3 regions of the Kitasatospora sp. NPDC048715 genome follow, and region 1 is predicted to be linked to each of the others. Evidence: riboswitches for the same ligand, from Rfam matches in the RefSeq annotation. Region 1 holds a riboswitch; each other region holds the start of a gene.
The links. A riboswitch is a leader RNA that binds a small molecule or an ion and turns the genes downstream of it on or off. The one in region 1 is predicted to bind cobalamin.

Region 1 (4,774 bases):
TGGGCGCCGGCGCCGAAGGACCAGCCCTCGACGTCGCCGGGGGCCGGGTTGTAGCTGCCCGCGCCGAGGCCGCTGTACGACCAGGGGCCGCCGTGCTGGGCGTGCCAGTACGACCAGTAGGCGCTGCCGGTGGGGTTGGTGCAGGTTGTCGGCAGGCTGTTGACGGTGCAGACGAAACCCGGGAAGCGCGGGTGGAAGGCGTAGCTGAATCCGGCGCCGGTCAGCGCGGCCAGGCCGCTGGCCGGGTCGCCGAGCGCGCAGCCGGTCTGGATGCCGCCGCCGACAGCGGCGAAGTCGACCACGACCGTGACGCCGGTGGTCCCGCCGCAAGCGGCGGCCCGAGCCTGCGGGGCCTGGACGGCGGAGACGCCGAGCAGACCGGCGGTGAGGGCGGCGGCCGCGGCGATCGAGCCGAGCGTACGGCGGACCGGGCGCGCCGGAGTGAGGGTGTCGCTCATCGGTGAACTCCTCCTGGTGTCGGGCGTGTTCAGTACGCGGCCGGGGCCGGGCAGGCCAGGGTGGGCGCGTCCGGGCGGGCCCCGGCCGCGGAGAGCGTGGCGAGCGGGGTGCCGGCGAGGCCGAGGACGGCCTGTGCGGTGGCCCGGGCGCCGTTGCCCGCGTTGAAGCCGGAGGCGTCGTAGGCGACCGCACCGCGCACGGCAGGGTCGGCCGAGCAGCCCTGCTGGAACTTCACCAGCCGGCTCCAGCCCTTGAGGCCGGCGCCGAAGCGCCCGCCGGCCAGCAGCGCCTGGGTGGCGAGGCCGGTGGTGTTGGCGTTGGACGTGGTCGCCCCGGCGGCCGCGAACCCGCCGTCGGCGTTCTGGTGCGCGGCCAGCCAGCCGAGGCCCGCGTTCGCCTTGGCGGTGCGGCCGGTGGCGGCGAGGGCCTGGACGGCGAGCGCGGTGGCGTCCGGGTCGCCGGTGCAGGTCGCCTGGCCGAAGGAGACGGGGAAGCCGCCGTCCGCGCACTGGCTGTTGGCGAGGTAGTCCACGGCCGCCGCCGGGGCGTCACCGGGCGTGCGGTGCAGGGCGATCAGGGCCAGCGACTGGCCGAAGGCGTTGCTGTAGTCGCCCCACTGGGAGCGGTCCGAGAAGCGGCCCTCGGCGGTCTGGAGCGAGCGCAGCCGGGCCGGCAGATCGACGCCACCGAAGGACGCCGCGTTCCCGCCGCGCACCTCGACGGCGAGCAGCAGCTTGGCCGTCGCGCCCGCGTAGGCCTCGGTGGTGCCGTCGCCGAGGTAGCCGCCGATGACCTCGGGCTTCGCCAGCCAGGCGGTGGCCTTCGCGGCGGCCTCGTCGGAGCCGTGCGAGGCCGCGAAGGCCAGCACGGCGTCGATGGTCAGGCCCTGGTCGGGGTAGGCGGTGCCGTTGAACACGGACTCGAAGTGGTCACCGTCGACGAGCTGCCGGGCCAGCCAACCGCCGGCGGCGGCGTCGGGACGGACCGTCGGCGACGAGGTCGCGGCGGCGGGAGCGGCATGGGCGGTGGCCGCCGCCGGGAACAGGGTGGCGAGGGCGAGGACGGGTATCGCGAGCGGGCCTAGGGAGCGGCGAACGGCGGGCATGGGCTGCCTTTCCGGGCCCGCGCGCAGGGGCCCGGAAGGCGTCGGCGAGCGCCGAGGGGCCAGCGGGCTCCGGCCCGCAGACCACGACGGGAGGAGGGGTGACACACCTCCGCCGACGGGTACTCGGGCTCGCCGCCGACGCGGGGTCGGCGGCCTACCGTTGCGGGTCAGCGCCGGATTCGAACCGGACTTCCCCCATCGGCGGAGTCACAACATGACGGCCCATCATGGCGATGCCCCGAACAGCGGGTCAAGAGACCCCGGGCCCGAATCCCCCGTTGAACAGTGGCCTCGTCATCACCGAGCCGAGGCCGACGAGGCCGACGAGGCCGGCCAGGCCGACGACCTGATCACCACCGACGACGGGGCCGTCCGGTTCGCAGTGAGGCTCGCCCTTGGTCCAGGCCTCATGACGCTTGAGCGGGGTGGGTAAGGGTGTGCCAGGCGCTGTAGCCGCCGAGGAGGTCGGAGACCTCGGCGTGACCGTGGTGGCGCAGCAGGCTGGCGGCGATGGAGGAGCGGTGGCCGCTGGCGCAGTGGACGACGAGGGGGCGGTCGGTGGGGATCTCGTCGAGGCGGCCCGGGAGTTCGGTCAGGGGGATGTGCAGGGATCCTTCGATGGAGCCGGTTTCGCGCTCACCGCAGGTGCGCACGTCCAGGACGGTGGGGGGCTGCGCGTCGGTGAGGGCGGTACGGAGCTGGTCGGCGGTGAGGCGGCCGGCGGGGGCGACCTCGTCGGCGAGGGCGGGCAGGGCGTTGCCGGGGTTGCGCAGGTAACCGGCGATGCGGTCGAAGCCGATGCGGGCGAGGCGGGTGACGACCTCGCCCTCGCGGTCCTGCGGGGCGATGATCGCGATGCTGCTGTCGGGGGTGAGGACGGTGCCGGCCTGTTCGGCGAAGCGGCCGTCGACGGGGACGTTGATGGCGCCGCGGATGTGTCCCGCGCCGAAGTCCTGGGGGCTGCGGGCGTCGAGGACGACGGCGCCCGCGTTACGGGCCTCCTTGAAGCCCTCGGGGCACAGCGGGCGGGCTGCGTTCGCGGGATCGAGCAGCGGGCGGTCCTGCCGGTTGAGGGCGGCGTCGTGGCCGAAGTAGGCGGGGGCGGTGGACTGGCCGGCGGTGACGATGCGGACGAAGGTGTCCTGGTCCATGGGCCGGCAGGCGTAGTTGGTCAGTCGCTGCGCCCCGATGGTGGACTGGCGGTCGGCGGAGAGGTTCTTGCCGCAGGCCGAGCCGGCACCGTGGGCGGGGAAGACGAGGGTCTCGTCGGGCAGAGCGAGCAGCTTGCGGTGGACGCTGTCGTAGAGCATCGCGCCGAGTTCGGCGGCGGTGACGCCGGCCGAGGCGAGCAGGTCGGGGCGGCCGACATCGCCGATGAACAGCGCGTCGCCGGTGAGCACACCGTACGGGACGGTGTCGTCGGGCTGCTCGAAGACCAGGATGCTGATCGACTCGGGCGTGTGGCCGGGGGTTTCGAGGACCTGGACGGTGACGTCGCCGAGTTCGATCCGCTCACCGTCGGTGAGCTTGCGGATGGGGTACTCGGTCTCGGCGCGGTGACCGTAGCCGATCCAGGCGCCGGTGCGGGCGGCGAGTTCGAGGTGGCCGGCCAGGAAGTCGGCGTGGAAGTGGGTGTTGATGACGCCGACGACGGTCAGGCCACGCGACATGGCGTCGGCGAGGTACTCGTCGACGTCCCGGCGGGGGTCGACGATCACGGCCCGGCCGGTGCGTTCGTCGGCGATCAGGTAGGAGGCCTGGGAGAGGCAGTCGAGGTAGTACTGGCTGAAGATCACGGGGTTGTCTCCTCCGGGTCGGGCCTCGGCCTTCTCCTGGTCGGCGAAGCCGGATTCCTGGGCGCCACAGCGCCATCGTGATACCCCCCTCGGTATATTTGCGAGCATACGGCTTCGGGAGCCGATACGGGCGGGGGTATGTCCGAACGATTTCGATAATACCCCCGGGGGTACTATGGTGAAGCCATCGAGGGGGCCGGCCACCGCCGCCGAGCCGATACGGGCGGGGCCGAGGACGCACCGGCCACGCCGCCGTACCGGGCCACCGGGCCCGTACGGACGCCCGCGCCGCCCCCGACCTGCCGGACCACTGCGGTCCGGTCTGCACCACTGGAGACACCGCATGCCTTTGCTGCCGCGCGCCCACGGGTCCGCTCCCCACGAACACCGCGCCCACGGACACCGCACCCCCGGGCGGACCACCCCCGCCGAGGCCCACGAGCTCGCCCGCACCGGCGCCGCCGTGCTGCTCGACGTCCGGGAGGCCGCCGAGTACGCCGCCGGGCACGCCCCCGGCGCGCTGCACCAGCCGCTGATCGGCCTGGTCGCCGGTGTCCCGCTGCCGCCCGCGGCGGCCGGCCGGACCGTGCTGGCGATCTGCCGCTCCGGCCACCGCTCCCAGCGCGCCGCGGAGTTGCTCGCCCAGCGCGGCGTCGAGGTGCTGAACGTGGCCGGCGGCATGAACGCCTGGGCCCTGTCCGGGCTCCCGGTCACCACGCCCGACGGAAGCGCCGGGCACGTGATATGACCACGCTGCTCCTGGCACTCGCCGCCGGCGCGGTGGTCGGGCTCGCCCTGGGCGGGCTGGGCGGCGGCGGCAGCATGCTCGCCGTACCCGCCCTGGTCTACCTGCTGGGCTTCAGCCCGGCGCTGGCCACGACGGCCAGCCTGGTGATCGTCGCCGCGACCTCCCTGACCGGCCTGATCGCCCACGCCCGGGCGGGCCGGGTCCGCTGGCGCACCGGCGCCCTGTTCGCCGCCGCCGGACTGCCCCTCGCCGCGGCCGCCGGGGCGCTGTCCGCCCACCTGCCGGGCGCGCTGCTGACCGGCGCCTTCGCGGTACTGGCGGCGCTCGCGGCCTTCCGGATGCTGAGGCCGCCCAAGGCCGAGGCGCAGGAACGTTCCGCCGCAGGACTCGGCCGCTCCACGGCCGCGGGCGCCGGACTCGGCGCCGTCACCGGACTGCTCGGCGTCGGCGGCGGCTTCCTCGCCGTACCGGCCCTGGTCTCGGTGCTCGCCTTCACCATGGCCGAGGCGGTCGGCACCAGCCTGCTGGTCATCACCGCCAACTCGCTCGCCGCCCTGCTGCCCCGCCTGGGCGCGACCGGCGCGATCGACTGGGCCGTGGCCGCCCCCTTCACCGGAGCCGCGATCCTCGGCGCCTGGGACGGCAAACGGCTGGCCGACAAGCTCA
Region 2 (4,774 bases), on a different contig from region 1:
CCCGCTGGTGACCGACCGTCGGGTGGTGGGGGTGCTCCACGAGACGGACGGTCTGCTCTGCCTGGCCGACGGCCGCCCGGGCGACGCGGTGCGGCGGTTCACGCTGGCTCTGGCGGCGAACCGGGGCGACGAGCACGGCGAGATCGTCCAGAGCTACAACCTGGCGCAGGCGCTGATCGCCGACGGCCGCGCGCAGGAGGCGCTGGCCCGGCTGGCCGAGGCCACCGCGCAGGCCGAGCGGACGCGGGACGAGGACATGCTGATGAAGCTGCCGCTGGTCCGCGCCCGGGCCCACCGGGCGCTCGGGCAGCCGGAGCTCGCCGCCGTCCACGCGGGCGACTGCGCCCGGCGGGCCGAGGAGCGCGGCCAGTACGCGAAGGAGGCGCAGGCCCACACCCTGCTGCTCGCCCTCGCCGAGGAGCTGGACGACGCGGAGCTCGCGGAGCGCAGCCGGGCGCGGCTGCGGGAGCTGCCGGAGTAGCGCCCTTCTCAGGGGCCGGTACGGAAGGACACCCGGGTGCGGTGCTCGCCGGTGCGGACGGTGAGGCCGTGCCGGGGGAGGCCGGCCGGGTCGCCGCCGTCGGCGAGCCAGCAGGCCACGGCGGAGCCGAGCAGCGGCGGGTCGACGGCGGGGTCGGGGCAGGTCCAGTCCGGTTCGGCGCGGGCCTCCAGCAGCAGGCCGGCGCGCAGTCGGAGCAGGTGGCGGGCCGGGCCGAGGGCGGCCACCGCGACGGCGAGGCCGGGGAGTTCGGCGGCGGAGTCGGCGAGCCAGCGGGCGGCGGGGCGTTCGGCGTGCACCTCGGTGCGGGCCAGGACCTCGGCGGTGTAGCGCAGGGCGTCGCCCGGGTGCTCGTCGGTGAGGGCGTGGAAGCCGCGCGGGGCGTGGTCGTGCGGGTCGAAGGGGTAGCGCCGCAGGCTGACCTCGGTGCCCTCGCTCCGGCCCTCGACGTCGTAGGCGGTGGGCCGGTCGACGGTGCCCGGGCACGGGGCCGGCCTGGGGTAGGGCGGCAGGGCCGGTTCGTCCCCGGGCTCGTCCAGCCCGGCCAGGAAGGAGTGCAGCAGCGGGCGCAGCAGCCGGGCGGATTCGCCGCGGTGGGCGAGCGAGCGGTCGGTGATCGCGCTCAGGTCGGCCGGGTCCCGGGCGAGGGCCTGTTCGACCTGGGCGGCGAGGTCCCCGTCCGGGTCGAGGACGGGCGCTGCCTGGCCGAAGGCGTAGCCGGGGGAGCGGGGGTCGAGTTCGGCGGCGCCGGTGGCGACGAGCAGGGTGCGGTGGTTCAGGGCGGCGCCGTAGACGGTGACCGAGCCGTGGTCGCCGATCACGCAGTCGGCGGCGACGAGCGCGGCCTGCCAGCCCTGGTGGGGCGGGATCAGGCGCAGGCCCATCCGGCGGGCGTCGTCGAGCAGCGCCTCGGGGTCGTGGCGGCTCCACACGTTGGGGTGCAGGACGACGGCGACCGTGTACTCGTCGGCGGGGAGCCGGCGGACCAGCCGCCGGGGGAGGTCCGGGTGGCGGCCGAACAAGGAGTGCTCGCTCCAGGTGGAGCTGACGACGACGAGCCGTCGGCCGCCGGTGGCGCCGAGTGCGGCGCGGTAGCCGTCGCGGGAGCGCCGGCTGCCGAGCATCCGGTCGAAGCAGGGGTCGCCGACCACCCGGGCGACGTCCAGCGCCTCGGGGCAGGAGACCCGCAGCCGGTCCAGCTGCTCGGGGTGGGAGAGGCCGAGGACGTCCACGAACACCCGTCCGCGGTGGGTGAGTTCGTTGCGGGACAGACCGGCGGCGGTGACCGTGTCGCCGGTGGACTCGGTGACCAGCCGGTTGTAGCCGACGCCGTGCGGGAGGACGACGAGGCGGGCGTCCAGCCGGTGCATGGAGGAGTGGACGGCGCAGGCGACGGCCAGGTCGAAGCGGCGGCTGACGGCGTCCTCCCAGTCCAGCACGGTGAAGCCGGGCAGGCCGTGCAGGTACTCGTCCAGGGCGCGGTCGGCGAAGGCGGAGCCGGGGTTGACGGTGAAGTACCGGTCGATGCCGTCCGGGTTCAGCAGGGTCAGGACGTCCAGGACCCGGGTGGCCGAGGTGAGGGTGCGGGCGACCGCCAGCACGCGGGCCCTGACCGGTCGGGTGTTCCACCGGTCGGCGGGCCAGGCGTGGGGGCGGGACGGCACGTCATGATCGTACTCATCCGCTCCGGCCGCGGCGCGGTTCCGGGGCCGGGCCAGTGGGTCAGCCCGTGGCCGCGGTGGGCTCGTGGTGTTCACCGGCGGCGCACTCGTCGAGGAGGGGGCGCATGGCCTCGTCCACGAGCTGGTAGCGCACCACGCGCCCGTCCCGGTCGCCGGTGACCACGCCGGCCGTGCGGAGCAGCCGCAGGGCCTGGGAGACGGCGGGGTCGCGCATGCCGGTGGCGACCGCGAGGTCGGTGACGGCGAGCGGCCCGGCCCGGTGGAGGGCGAGCAGCAGGGCGAGCCGGCCGGGGTCGGCGAGCAGGGAGAACCGCTCGGCCCAGGACCGGACGTGGGCCGGGTCGCCGATCGCGGCGATGGCCTCGCAGACCCGGTGCCCGTCGATGGTGCGGTGGCCCGCGCGGTCGGCCGGTACGAGATGCATGCGGACATTCTCGCAGGCGGCGGTCTGTGATCCTGGACACCTGCGCAGGTGCGCAACCTTGCACGGGTCGGGGCGTGACCCCTACGGTGTTCCCCGCCGTGGTGCTCGGGAAGACCGGTGACGGACCCTCAGGGGTCCCAGCCCGGAGCGGCCCTCGCCACTGTGATCGGGTCGTTCCTCCGTCCGCGGAGGAACGTCGTCCGTACCCATGGAGCCACTGGGCGCCTCGTGCGCTTGGGAAGGCGGGTGCGGGTGTCCCGTCAGCCAGGAGACCGGCCACGGCATCTCACGAGGTTTTCCACGAGGTGCTGGAGCGTGATCCGCAGATGACCCTGCCCGAAACCGTTGCCGCCGGGGCCGAACCGGCCCCCTCCGCGCTGCCCAGCTTCCAGTGGCGGCGCGAGGACACCGTCCGTACCGCCGGGCTGATGGCGGTGATCGTGGCCATGCACGTGGTGGCCTTCGGCACGCTGATCTTCCTGGTCGCACCCGAGAAGTACGCGGTCGGTACCCAGGTCTTCGGGGTGGGCCTGGGTATCACCGCGTACACCCTCGGGATGCGGCACGCCTTCGACGCCGACCACATCGCGGTGATCGACAACACCACCAGAAAGCTGATGGCGGACGGCAAGCGGCCGGTCTCGGTGGGCTTCTGGTTCGCCCTCGGGCACTCCTCGATGGTGGTGCTGATGGCCGCCCTGGTGGCGGGCGGCGCGCAGCTGGCGAACACCCTGATGGACGACGAGTCGGCCACCCACAAGTGGCTCGGCGTGATCGGGACGACCACCTCCGGCGTGTTCCTCTACCTGATCGGCGCGCTCAACCTGGCGGCGCTGCTCGGCATCCTCAGGGTGTTCCGCTCGATGCGGGCCGGGAAGTTCGACGAGAAGGAGCTGGAGGCGCACCTCGACTCGCGCGGCTTCATGGCCCGGGTGCTGAACCGGGCGACCCGTTCGATCACCCGGCCCGGGCAGATGTTCCCGGTGGGCATGGTGCTGGGGCTGGGCTTCGACACCGCGACCGAGGTCACCCTGATGGTGATGGCCGGCTCGGGCGCCGCCTCCGGGCTGCCCTGGTACGCGATCGTCTGCCTGCCGCTGCTGTTCGCGGCCGGGATGAGCCTGTTCGACACCCTGGACGGGACGTTCATGAACTTCGCGTACCAGTGGGCCTTCGCCAACCCGGTGCGGAAGGTGTACTACAACCTGACCATCACCGGTCTGTCGATCGCGGTGGCCTTCGTCATCGGCACCATCGAGCTGGTCGGGGTGCTGCACGAGAAGCTCGATCTGACCGACCCGGTCACCGGCTTCATCGCCGACATCTCACTGGACAACGTCGGCTACGCCATCGCCGGGCTGTTCGTGGTCGTCTGGGCGATCGCGATCGGGTACTGGAAGCTCGCCGGGGTCGAGAAGCGCTGGACGCCCGAGGGCTCCTGAGCCACCCGGCCGCGAGCGGCGGCCTGCCCGCGCGCGCCGGAACGGCGCCTCCCCGCGGTGGGGAGGCGCCGTGCGCGTTCCGGGGGGCCTGGTGCGCCCCGGGCCGGCGCTCCTCACGGAAGTCGACGTGCCGGCCGGCGACCGGGTCGCACTCGCACAGGACCGGAAGTGACATATCCGTGACGGAGCGTAGCGGCCGGTAGGAGTCCGAGGGGCCGCCGGGGGTGCGGGGCCCCCTCGGCGGCACGCTGCGTGGGGGGCGGGGTGAGGGCCCGAGGGGGACGGTGCCGCGGTCGCGCAGGGGGGCGCGCAAGGGGTATTGGGGGTTCTGCCGGGGGTGCTCGGCGGGCGCTTCGGGCCGGGGGTTCGTAGGCTCGACGCATGGCGGATGCGTACGCGGGGCGGCGGGAGCGGGTGAGGGAGCACTGCAGTGCGGCCGGGGCCGATGCGGCGCTGATCACCCGCGCGGCGAACGTGCGGTACCTGACGGGCTGCGCGCCCTGCGGGGCGAGCCTGCTGCTGACCAGGGAGCGGGCGCTGCTCGCGCTGCCGGACGACCTGCCGCCGGACGACTCCGGGGAGCACCTGATCGCCCCGGACGTCACCCGGCTGCCGGTGGCGGCCGGGTCGGACTCCGCGCTGGCCGTCGCGGCCGTCGCCGCGCGGTCCGGGGTGTCGGGACTGGCGGTGGAGGAGCACGACCTGACCGTCACCCGGCACCGGGCGG
Region 3 (4,774 bases), on a different contig from region 1:
ACGGACGAGGCCCGCCCCGCGGCGGGCCTCGCCCCGCCCCACGCCCTCGTCCCGCCCCACGACTTCGCCGCGGACCTGCTCACCCCCGAGGCCCGGCGGGACCCGTACCCGTTCTACGCCCGCATGCGGCGCGAGAGCCCCGTCCACCGCAGCGCCCAGGGCATCTGGTACCTCACCCGGTACGCCGACGTCGAGGCGGCCCTGAGCGACCTGCGGCTGTCCAACGACCGCGACCGGATGACCCGCGCCTACGGTGCGCTCGGCGGCGACATGAAGGCCTTCAGCCGGCTCACCGACCGGCTCGGCCGGGTGATGACCAACACCGACCCGCCGGACCACGCCCGGCTGCGCAAGCTGGCCAACCGGGCCTTCACCGCCCGGCGCGTCGAAGCCCTGCGCGACGGCGTCCAGCGCATCGTCGACCGGCTCATCGACGAGGCCGTCGCGGCGGGGCCGACCATGGACCTGATCGAGGCGGTCGCAGCCCCGCTGCCGATGTCCGTCGTCTGCGAGCTCTTCGGCATTCCGGACGAGGACCGGCCGCAGGTCAAGACCTGGTTCCGCCGCTTCGGCCGGCTGGGCGAGGACATCGACAAGTCCGAGGAGGCGATCGGGCAGTACGAGGAGTACCTCGCCCGGCTCGTCCGCCTGCGCCGGGCGGACCCGGGCGACGACCTGATCAGCGCCCTGGTCGCCACCCAGGCTCAGGACGACCGGCTCACCGACTCCGAACTGCTGTCCACCTGCTTCGTCCTGATCACCGCCGGCGACGAGACCACCACCCACCTGATCGGCAACGGCGTCCTCGCCCTGCTGCGCCACCCGGACCAACTGGCCCGGCTGCGCGCGGACCCGACGCTGATCCGGGGCGCCGTCGAGGAACTCGCCCGCTACGACACGGTGACCCAGGCGATCGTCCGGGTCGTCGCGGAGGACCTGGAGATCGGCGGACGGACACTGCGGGAGGGTGAGCTGGTGTACCTGTTCCTCGGTGCGACCAACCGCGATCCCGAGCGCTTCGAGGCCCCCGACCGGCTCGACCTGACCCGCCCCGGCAACCGGCACCTGAGCTTCGGCCACGGGCCGCACTTCTGCCTCGGCGGCCCGCTGGCCAAGCTCCAGGCGGAGGTGGCGATCGGCACGCTGGTGCGCCGGCTGCCCGAACTGCGGATGGCCGACGAGGCGGCGCTGGACTGGCGGCCCAACCCGCTGCAACGGCGGCTGTGCGCTCTGCCGCTCACCCACTGACCATGAACGACGACGAAGGAGTACCGCCCATGGCCCGAGAGTTCGAGGTCCGCCGGGAACAGGACCTGCCCGCCACGCCGGAACAGGTCTGGGCCGCGGTCGCCACCGGCGCGGGCAACCTCGGCTGGCTGTACCCGATGGAGATCGAGCCGCGCGTCGGCGGAAAGGCCACCCGGGGCGACTCCACCGTCGTGGCGTGGGAGCCGCCGCGGCACTTCGCCGTCCGGGCGGCCCTCGGCGACGAGTTCTCCAACACGCTCAGCTACTGGATCGAGCCGGTGGACGGCGGAACGAGTCACCTGCGGATGGGAATCCACTGGGTGCACAAGGGCGTCTGGGACGAGGTCTGGGACAGGAAGTCGGACGCGGCCGAGAAGCACGTCGACTTCTACCAGCACGGCCTCGCCGAGTACCTGCGCCACTTCGCCGGCCGCCCCGCCGTCTACGCCAGGGCCCAGCGCCCCGAACCCACCGCCGACCCGGCCGACTTCGCCGCCCTGCGCCGCCGCCTCGGCCTCGCCGACGACGCGGCCGTCGGCGACCGCTTCCCACTTCTCGTCCCCGGCAGGGACGGAGGCCCGGAGGAGGTGGTCGTGGACTGGCTCAGCCCCGAGTTCGTCGGCCTGCGCGGCCCGGACGCGCTCTACCGGTTCTTCAACGGCAGCACCTGGAACGTGCCGATCTGGCTGGGCCACCACCTGTTCGCCGAGGACGCCGACGAGCAGCGGGCCACCGCGGCGTGGACCGCCTGGCTCAACGACACCCAAGCCTAGGACCCCGATGGAAACCTCAACCCGAACCCTGCTCTTCGCCGCCGAACTCGTCGAGGAGAACGGCACCTACACCCTCCTCGTCGAGGACGTCCAGCGGGGCGGCGTCCAGACCACCCCGGTCCCCAAGGCCATGGTCGACAAGCTCCCCACCTTCCTCTCGGCCCTCGCCGCCAAGCTCAACCCACCGCCGTCGCGCCGCCGCTGGTAGCCCTCCTGGCCCCCACGGGGCCGGTGCCGTCCGGAAGCCGCCGCTCCCGGACGGCACCGGCCCCGTCGCTGATGACCGCGAGACGGGCACTCCGCAGCCTTCGAGTTCTCGGCTGCTTTTCATCGGGACGATTCCCGCGCGGGTGTGCCCTGCGGCCTGTGATGTCGCTGAGCCGTGAGCGGCGTCGCACACCGGGAGCGAGGGCCTGACGGTCTCGGCGGGAGGGCGGGACCTCGGGCCGGAACGGATCCGATGGGGCGAGGTGGGATTTCGTGGGTGCCGTCGGCCCGGCTCTCTGGACTTACTAGGACGTCCAACTATATGGTCGACGGCAGGTCCGCGGTGTCAGGGAAGCCGGTGTGAGTCCGGCACGGTCCCGCCACTGTGACCGGGGAGTTCGTCCTCGCATGTGACGGCCACTGGCAGCCAGCCGGGAAGGCCAGGGGCGGGCGTGGATCCGGGAGTCAGGATACCGGCCGCGGGTGATCCGTGTTTTCCACGAGGATGGAGACGACACGCATGACTCCGGGCCGCTGTTCCCGTTCCGCTGCCGTGCTGCCGACCGCCGGGGCCAACCTGCTCTGACGGTTCGTCAATCACCGCCTGTCGCGAGGCGTCGGCGTACCACCGTACGCCCGAGCCCCGCGGCGTGGGCGGTGTGCTCTCCATTCCTCCTCTCCCCACCTGTGACGAGAGAAGGAACCGATGGTCCGCGAACTGACCCACTTCGTCGGCGGCAAGCGCGTCGCCGGGACGTCCGGCCGCTACGGCGACGTCTTCGACCCCAACACCGGCCGGGTGCAGGCCCGGGTGCCGCTGGCCGACCGGGCCGAGGTCGAGGCGGTGATCGCCGACGCCGCCCAGGCCCAGCCCGAGTGGGCGGCCTGGAACCCGCAGCGGCGGGCGCGGGTGCTGCTGCGCTTCCTGCAGCTGGTCGAGCAGGAGAAGGAGGAGCTGGCCCGGCTGCTCTCCGCCGAGCACGGCAAGACAGTGGCCGACGCCCACGGCGATCTCCAACGCGGCCTGGAGGTCGTGGAGTTCGCCGCCGGGATCCCGCACCTGTTGAAGGGCGAGTTCACCGACAACGCCGGCACCGGCATCGACGTCTACTCGATGCGCCAGCCGCTCGGCGTGGTCGCCGGCATCACGCCGTTCAACTTCCCGGCGATGATCCCGCTGTGGAAGGCCGCGCCCGCGCTGGCCTGCGGGAACGCCTTCGTGCTCAAGCCCTCCGAGCGGGACCCGTCGGTGCCGCTGCGGCTCGCCGAGCTGTTCCTGGAGGCCGGGCTGCCGCCGGGCGTGCTCAACGTGGTCAACGGCGGAAAGGAGGCGGTGGACACCCTGCTGGAGGATGAGCGGGTGCGGGCCGTCGGCTTCGTCGGCTCCACCCCGATCGCCCAGTACGTCTACGCGACGGCCGCCGCCCACGGCAAGCGGGCGCAGTGCTTCGGCGGCGCGAAGAACCACATGATCGTGATGCCGGACGCCGACCTCGACCAGGCCGCCGACGCGCTGATCGGCGCCGGCTACGGTTCGGCCGGGGAGCGCTGCATGGCGATCTCGGTGGCCGTCCCGGTGGGGGAGGAGACCGCGGACGCGCTGGTGGCCAAGCTGGTCGAGCGGATCGCCGCGCTGAAGGTCGGCCGCTCGGACGACCCGGCGTCCGACTTCGGCCCGCTGGTCGGCGCCGACGCGCTGGAGCGGGTGCGCGGCCATCTGGACGTCGGGGTCCGGGAGGGCGCCGAACTCGTCGTCGACGGGCGGGAGTTCCGCCTTGACGGGCACGAGCAGGGCTTCTTCCTCGGCGCCTCGCTGTTCGACCGGGTGACCCCGGACATGCGCGTCTACCGCGAGGAGATCTTCGGCCCGGTGCTCACCGTGGTCCGCGCCGCCGACTACGAGGAGGCGCTGCGGCTGCCCAGCGAGCACGAGTTCGGCAACGGCGTGGCCATCTACACCCGGGACGGCGACACCGCCCGGGACTTCGCCCGCCGGGTGAACACCGGCATGGTCGGCGTCAACGTGCCGATCCCGGTGCCGATCGCCTACCACACCTTCGGCGGCTGGAAGCGCTCCGCCTTCGGCGACCTCAACCAGCACGGGCCGGACTCGATCCGCTTCTACACCCGCACCCGCACCGTCACCTCGCGCTGGCCCTCCGGGGTCAAGGAGGGCGCGAGCTTCACCATGCCGACGATGGGATGAGCGCCGTGCACGACCTCACCGAGGACCAGCTCACCATCGCGGAGACCACGCTGGCCTTCGCCCGCGAGCACCTCGCTCCGAACGCGGTCGAGTGGGACCAGACCAAGCACTTCCCGGTGGACGTGCTGCGCAAAGCGGCCGAGGTCGGCCTGGCCGGCGTCTACGTCCGTGAGGACGCGGGCGGCTCCGGGCTCACCCGGGTCGACGGCGTGCTCGTCTTCGAGGCCCTGGCCACCGGCTGCCCGTCGATCGCCGCCTACCTGTCCATCCACAACATGGTCGCCTGGATGATCGACCGCTACGGCGACGACGCCCAGCGAGCCCGGTGGCTGCCGGGGCT

Region 2: linked by a shared signal. The riboswitch ahead of ACGFSC_RS08155 (HoxN/HupN/NixA family nickel/cobalt transporter) and the one ahead of ACGFSC_RS06505 (prenyltransferase/squalene oxidase repeat-containing protein) in region 1 are both predicted to bind cobalamin.
Region 3: linked by a shared signal. The riboswitch ahead of ACGFSC_RS24550 (CoA-acylating methylmalonate-semialdehyde dehydrogenase) and the one ahead of ACGFSC_RS06505 (prenyltransferase/squalene oxidase repeat-containing protein) in region 1 are both predicted to bind cobalamin.

Annotation. Positions count from the first base shown of each region.
Region 1 covers NZ_JBICVH010000002.1:632,765-637,538, reverse strand. Annotated here, with positions in the region: gene ACGFSC_RS06510 (flagellar hook-length control protein FliK) at 1-458, opposite strand, end outside; gene ACGFSC_RS06505 (prenyltransferase/squalene oxidase repeat-containing protein) at 488-1,564, opposite strand; cobalamin riboswitch at 1,661-1,782, opposite strand; gene ACGFSC_RS06500 (MBL fold metallo-hydrolase) at 1,972-3,360, opposite strand; gene ACGFSC_RS06495 (rhodanese-like domain-containing protein) at 3,704-4,108, shown strand; gene ACGFSC_RS06490 (sulfite exporter TauE/SafE family protein) at 4,105-4,774, shown strand, end outside.
Region 2 covers NZ_JBICVH010000003.1:329,387-334,160, reverse strand. Annotated here, with positions in the region: gene ACGFSC_RS08170 (AAA family ATPase) at 1-481, shown strand, start outside; gene ACGFSC_RS08165 (hypothetical protein) at 490-2,163, opposite strand; gene ACGFSC_RS08160 (metalloregulator ArsR/SmtB family transcription factor) at 2,222-2,605, opposite strand; cobalamin riboswitch at 2,688-2,901, shown strand; gene ACGFSC_RS08155 (HoxN/HupN/NixA family nickel/cobalt transporter) at 2,932-4,047, shown strand; gene ACGFSC_RS08150 (aminopeptidase P family protein) at 4,429-4,774, shown strand, end outside.
Region 3 covers NZ_JBICVH010000013.1:206,759-211,532, reverse strand. Annotated here, with positions in the region: gene ACGFSC_RS24565 (cytochrome P450) at 1-1,248, shown strand, start outside; gene ACGFSC_RS24560 (SRPBCC domain-containing protein) at 1,278-2,021, shown strand; gene ACGFSC_RS24555 (hypothetical protein) at 2,029-2,229, shown strand; cobalamin riboswitch at 2,535-2,725, shown strand; gene ACGFSC_RS24550 (CoA-acylating methylmalonate-semialdehyde dehydrogenase) at 2,935-4,434, shown strand; gene ACGFSC_RS24545 (acyl-CoA dehydrogenase family protein) at 4,431-4,774, shown strand, end outside.